3 regions of the Nostoc sp. UHCC 0252 genome follow, and region 1 is predicted to be linked to each of the others. Evidence: riboswitches for the same ligand, from Rfam matches in the RefSeq annotation. Region 1 holds a riboswitch; each other region holds the start of a gene.

Region 1 (2,203 bases):
GCGTTCTAAGCCAGAAAGCTGTTGAAATCTTTCAGGAATTAGCCCAAAACGAAATGTCCAGTCAAGTACATGATCGTAGAGAGTTGTGTCTCCAATTCCAATATAATCAATTCCGGCTTCAAGTTGGGTTTTCCAGTTAGATTCCTCAACTTTTTGTATGGTTTGCAGTAATGATTCGGACTCTATATTACCACTCCAAAATGCTTCTAGCGCTTTCTTTACTTCCCGGTTTTTACCAATGCGGGGATAGCCTAATGTTGCTGTTTGAATCTGCATTACTTTCTGTTCCTTTTAAGATTAATGATTTAGGTACTAGAGATTGGAAACTGAGAAATTTTATCCAATCATCAATTAACAACAACTTATGTTTAATTTTGCCCACTTATTTAGTGGTGGAATCTTTGCTAAAATCCCTTTTTTCAAAGGTTCAGGTCGTTCTGACCAAGGTAATAAACCATCAGGCTTAGTATAATATTGAGTTGCACATTTCAATACAGCAGATGCACAGCCGTCAACTGGTAAATCGCCAAAGAGATAGGTTGATTTACCTTCTGCTGTAAAGGCAATGACGCAAGAATGGTTACAAGCACTCATGCATTCAACTCCCTGAATGTGGAATTTATTTCGCAATTCCCAGTTTTGTGCAAGTTGTTGAAGTTGCTTTAGTAGTTGTTCACCTTTACTTTCACCAACTCTTTTACCGTTTTGCCAAACGCTGGCGCAAGTCGTGCAAACAAACAAAGTATGTTGTTTATTGAGCATTAATTTTGAAGTTTGTAGAAAGAAGTCTGAATCGCAGATATGACAACTTTTTGCAGTCGTACAACTGCAACATAACGTGTCAATTTGGCAAAAATGATCTTGCAAAAGCTTTCACGCCAACAAAAAGCTAGCGCAAATGACAGTTGCACCAAAGCATAATTGCAATTATCAATAAACTGCCTATAATTTCACAGCCATGAGTAGTCTGTGGAGTATCTCTGGCACTATGAGAACGTGAAACTGATGTATCGTTGAAATATTTATGGCAATATTCACCTGTACCTCGCAGATGGGTATGAGTTTACGTGTTGCTTTCGGCGGGCATTCTGACTCACAAGGCGAACCTTGATTACAGCTGCGGGACAGCGCCGGATTTACACCGGACTTTCCCCCTTGCGTCTGATGGCTGACTCCCAACAGAACCGAGTTGATATTGGTCTAATAATAGCATGATTATGAATTTAATCATACTTAAACTGACTGGTTGCAATAGCTACCATTTGTTAGTGGGACTGAGACAAAAACAACCAAAAAAGAACCTCAAATCTATATACAGAAAGACTTTAACATCGTTTTGCTTAGTTTATTAATATATCTGAGGTTTGGGCTATTTTTGAGCATAAGGTGTATTTCCCTTACGCTGCATGGGTTTGAGACTTGTTTTTCCCTCAAAAATGTTTAAGTCCCGCTAAATACACAGTTACTAATAATTGATTCCTAAAATTTAAAAGAAGTCTTGGTTATGTCCACCAAGACTTCGGATATATTTATTCAACTTAAAACCTGAAGCCAACTTTTTATCCCAAATTGCTGAAATAGATTGCCCAAATGGTTCCTGTTACTCCCACAGCAATTAAAAGGTTAGTGAAAAACTTGCCTAATTCAGTTGATTCTCCCAGTACTTTATCATCTTGACCTGCACTGAAAAATAATGACCAGGCTTGGTTAACATTAATTGTTTCAAAGTTGTTGAAATTGGGGCGAAAAACAACGGGGCCAATTAAATCTTTTTTAGGGAAATCAAAATCAGTTTTCATAGCTATCCTCTGGTAATTTTATATCGGTTAATTGAGTGAAATTCTTCAATATTCAGATTTAGTTATAGGTTTGTCAGCCATCCAATCAAGCCGTGTCCTGTAACAACTTCTAGAGCTATGAGTGAGACAAAACCAATCATCGCTAAACGTCCGTTGAGTTTCTCGGCGTACTCGGTAAAACCTGCTCTTGGGGTTTGATCTACATAAACCTTTGGTTCGATTGCAAAGTTGTTGAGTTGACCAAGTTCGTTCATGGTAAAGCCTTTGCTTGTCATGTCTTTTTTCCTTTACTTGCTTATGTAATAAAATATAACATTATGTAAATATTTTTTACAAGTACTTGACAGAAACAAAGAATGTGGTTTTCCGTACTCAGCAGGTTAGGTTTACCGTATGTGCGATCG
Region 2 (2,203 bases), on a different contig from region 1:
GTAAGCTAAATTTATTTATCGAGATTATTTTTTTACTTTTAGCCACTTTAAAACACCATCAACATCAGTAACCTGTTCGCCTGGCGGTGTGGCTGGACGATTTATCATGACAACCTTCACACCCAGTTCTCGCGCCGCCATAATTTTGGGTTTTGTCGCATCGCCACCGCTATTTTTACTCACGATGGTATCAATATTATGATGAATCAGGATTTGCCTTTCATTATTGAAGGTAAAAGGCCCGCGATCGCACAAAATCCTTCCTGGCGGTACTAAAGCATCATCAGTAGGGGGATCAATCATCCGCATCAGAAACCAAATTTTCTCGCAGTGGGCAAAAGCGGCGAGTTCTTGTCTGCCAACTGTCAAAAATACTCGCTGTGCCTGATTTTGTAGAGATGCGGCGGCAGCTTCAACACTATCGACTTCAATCCAGCGATCGCCACTTTCTTTTTCCCAAGGCGGACGTATTAACATTAAACGAGGTATTCCGACTTCAGTTGCAGCATCTGCCGCATTAAAGGAAATTTGACTAGCAAAAGGATGGGTTGCATCAATTAACAAGTCGATTTGCATTTGACGCAGATAGCTAGCCAATCCAGCCACACCACCGAAGCATCCAACCCGTAAATCGCCTAACGGAATTGAGGGTTCACGGGTGCGACCGGCTAGAGACGTGATTGCTTCTAACCCTTGAATAGTCGACAGTTTCGCAGCTAATTTTGCGGCATCTCCCGTACCACCCAAAATCAAAACGCGCATCATTAAGATAAAGGTGGAATTTTTGCTAAAATGCCCTTTTTCAAGGCTTCTGGACGCTCTGACCAAGGCAGTAAACCATCTGCTTTGACATAGTATTGACTAGCGCACTCTAGTACCGCAGATGCACTACCGTCAACGGCTAAATCACCAAATAAATATGTTAATTTGCCTTTAGCAGCAAAAGCAACTACACAAGAACGATTACAAGCACTCATGCATTCAACTTCTTTAATTGGAAATTCATCTCGTAAATCCCAATCTTGTGCAAGCTGCTGAAGTTGGTTTAAAAGTTTTTGACCACCGCTTTCACCTAAGCGTTTTCCCTCATGCCAAACGCTAGCGCAAGTTTTGCAAACAAATAAAGTATGGTCAGCAACACCCAAAGGATTCGTTGGGGAAATATTTACAGTAGTAGTCATCTGTACCTCGCAGATATGTGGAACTGGTAAATCTATTTCGGCGGGCATCCTGACTTACTCAATTTGAAATTTTAGATTACATCTCAAATTAGTTTACAGTTGCGGGACAGCGCCGGATTTGCACCGAACTTTCCCCGTTACCTCTGGTAGCTGCTCCCCACCAGAACCGAATAACCTTATCGATCATACACTAGGGTCATCTAAATAAAAGGATATTACCAAGAGTAAGGAGCAAATATCGTAACTTTGCCTAGCTCCACAAGTCAGATTACTGCGATATTGCATCATTCTTTAGAAGGCGAAATGAATTGCTTTTCTGAACCAAAATCCAGGCTTTGACTTTTAATCAATTGCGCTAAACCCGGTTTTTGCCACAGATACGAGGTGTCACATAATAAAGTTTGCTAGATTTAGGTTTTTTTCTTGCTCGATCCAAGAAGTATATGCTAACGTTAATATTCGTGTGGTTAAGGACGTATAGCTCAGTTGGTTAGAGCGCTACGTTGACATCGTAGAGGTCACTGGTTCGAATCCAGTTACGTCCATTTTAGATAATGTCCTTACCAGTACTGGCTACGATGTCAACGTAGCGCTCTAACCAACTTGTTTTCTCTCAGTTTTCTCTCAATCAATACTATTTTATCCTTAAAACAATGAAATAGGGGTAACTAGCTGATTTGAGAGAAGCTTATCATTTACCCATATTTTTATAACTTTTCGTTATCAATTGATAAAAATATTCTTGATTAGCTTATATATGCCTACCAGATTAGGGATTGAGCCATATTCGCCTATAGCACCTCTATTTTCAGTCCCATGTAGAATGCAAGCTTAAGTCTTATGTCGCTTGTTATAGCTAATTGTAGAGCTAGGTATTAAAGCTTAAATGCTATCAAAGCTAATCATTCAACAATAGAAACGTAAGAAACAATCATTCCCCAGTTTTATCGTTAGCAAGTACATAAATACTCATACTCACGCCATATTCGCCTGTACTCTCTCTGTCTTTAGTTTCATACCAA
Region 3 (2,203 bases), on a different contig from region 1:
TCATTGTCAGCCTCAATGCTGACACCGAGCAGAGTAATATCACTCTTGGTATGCTGGGCGCAGGATTTTTCGCAGCCAGTGAAGTGGATATTAACAGGGCAATTGAGAATAACGCGAGTTTCAAGATACTCTGCTAATGCTAATGCATGACTTTTGGTGTCCGTGGCAGAAGAGGCGCAACCCTTTTTTCCAGAACAGGCAACTAATGCACTCTTGATATTAGTTGCTGAGGAATCCAATCCTAAGAAAGCAATTTCTTGCAGGACATCGCCAACCCATTGCTGAGGAATATCTGTTAGCAACAGATTTTGCCAAGGGGTTAATCGAAGAGTGCCGCTACCGTATTTCGTTGCTAAATCTGCTAAACCACGTATCTGGTTACTCTCCAATCGTCCAAGGGGTAAGACGACACCAATGTAAAATAAGCCTTGCTGACGTTGGGGATGGATGCCAATATGCTGATACTTCGCATCTGACCGCTCCCCCAGTCCCTCTCCTACAAGGAGAGGGGAGAATTTCTCACCCTTCCCTATTAGGGAAGGGGGTTGGGGGGTTAGGTCACTGCATAAAAGAGAAAAAGGTAGACGCTGCTCAACTTCCTGAAGATAATTTTCACAACCTAAAGTATTCAATAACTCTAAGAGACGTAGCCGACGCTTACTTGTAGTATTACTATGAGCTAGATAGACATCCGCCAAAGCTGCCAAGACGGGCAAACATTGCTCTGGTGATAACAAAATTCCCATATCGCTAGGCGGTTGCCCCTTTGCGCCGACACTCAGATAAAGGCGGAAATAAACATTACCGTCAACTAAGGCAGCAGCAAATAGGATATCATTCAAGCGATCGCACACCCGAATTATCTCACCACCATCAAAGCAAACGCTAAATTTTGCCGACAATCCAGAAAGCGCCGGATGTGTAGCAATATAATCATCCCAACTTTGGAAAAAAGGGCGAGTGTCGATTAATTCTAGCGGGTCGATACCAGCAGTTGGGCTGGTCATAATATTACGGATGTGGTCTACAACAGGATTACGAGAACCTAGTCCCATATCCTGTAGATGTTTCAGAACCTCAGCATTTATCCCCGTGCGGATTTCGCGGACTTGTAGGTTAGCTCGATTAGTCACATCTACATAGCCGCCACCGTGCTGTTCTGCTATATCTGCGATCGCACGGCACTGCTGACTACTAATAATTCCACCTGGTATTCTAATGCGAGATAATATACCATCGGCGGCGGGTGTAGCATAAAACAAGCCAGGACAAGTGGCAAATCCTGAAAGCAAACTTGGAACTCCTTCCCCGTGCAACGCAGGGAGTATAAGGTGAGTGTGTCTTCTCTGACATCTTGAGAGTTGGCATTCTGACTTGGGTGATCCCATCACAGCTGCGGCACAGTCCCGGAATTTCACCGGAGTTTCCCAACTCCAAGCTTTAGTAATTTAGCACGAGAACGCAGTCAGAATATTTAATGCTTCATATTTTGAATCAACCTATCCACGCCCAAAAGCGTGAATTCGATGGCTCATGTAGTAATCGCCTAATTAGATTTAATAAAAAGACTTCTCCCTGGTTTTACTACACGAAACTGTCTTTTTCTGAGTCAGAGAGGGGCAGATTTGAACGAAAAACATAATTTTGAGCGACTTTCCAATAGCGCGAGAACCGCTTGAGGTCAATATAGCCGTCATACTCAAAAAATGGTTCTACTTCTAGTACTTCCACTGCTATCGAACCTTCTATTTGATTGCAGATATCATCAAATCGGGGGCTGGGACTGTTGGCTGTGACAACTAAATTTGCATCATGTTCTTGAGCAAAAGTTAAAATTTCTTGTCCCACATCGCCACGACGGATAACAACGGGTAACTCCAGCAAACATTCGTAGATAAAAGCGATGCGTTTGAGACTCAGTTGCCATTCTTCTATCAAAGCCTCGTCCCAAACCCAGATAGCTGGCGCATCAGGGTATTGTTCTAATGCGGGATTATTTGGACTGAGGCAGTCTCCATGTACCCAAACAATTGGTTTATTCATTTTTCACTTTTTACCTTTTTTTCCACGTTGCCAACTTTGGCTATTAGCTTGTTTGCTAAATTCCCCTTTGGGAAAAAGTCGCTGTTCTAATTCTTCATAGCTGCCTTCAAAATCACAATGACCGTAAAGGGGACATTTCTGGCAATAAATGCCTTTGGTG

Evidence for each region. Region 1 has a riboswitch for cobalamin ahead of VB732_RS05150 (DUF1636 domain-containing protein). Riboswitches for the same ligand answer to the same signal wherever they lie in the genome.
Region 2: linked by a shared signal. The riboswitch ahead of VB732_RS28660 (DUF1636 family protein) and the one ahead of VB732_RS05150 (DUF1636 domain-containing protein) in region 1 are both predicted to bind cobalamin.
Region 3: linked by a shared signal. The riboswitch ahead of cobG (precorrin-3B synthase) and the one ahead of VB732_RS05150 (DUF1636 domain-containing protein) in region 1 are both predicted to bind cobalamin.

The regions. Positions count from the first base shown of each region.
Region 1 is NZ_JAYGHE010000005.1:146,736-148,938, reverse strand. Features, by position in the region: gene metE (5-methyltetrahydropteroyltriglutamate--homocysteine S-methyltransferase) at 1-276, opposite strand, end outside; gene VB732_RS05150 (DUF1636 domain-containing protein) at 352-762, opposite strand; cobalamin riboswitch at 1,061-1,204, opposite strand; gene VB732_RS05145 (hypothetical protein) at 1,560-1,799, opposite strand; gene VB732_RS05140 (high light inducible protein) at 1,862-2,074, opposite strand; gene VB732_RS05135 (hypothetical protein) at 2,156-2,203, shown strand, end outside.
Region 2 is NZ_JAYGHE010000073.1:5,297-7,499, forward strand. Features, by position in the region: gene VB732_RS28650 (response regulator) at 1-4, shown strand, start outside; gene VB732_RS28655 (cobalt-precorrin-6A reductase) at 25-762, opposite strand; gene VB732_RS28660 (DUF1636 family protein) at 765-1,181, opposite strand; cobalamin riboswitch at 1,203-1,367, opposite strand; tRNA gene VB732_RS28665 (tRNA-Val) at 1,653-1,726, shown strand.
Region 3 is NZ_JAYGHE010000042.1:17,848-20,050, forward strand. Features, by position in the region: gene cobG (precorrin-3B synthase) at 1-1,292, opposite strand, end outside; cobalamin riboswitch at 1,342-1,480, opposite strand; gene VB732_RS21535 (hypothetical protein) at 1,585-2,043, opposite strand; gene VB732_RS21540 (FAD-binding domain-containing protein) at 2,047-2,203, opposite strand, start outside.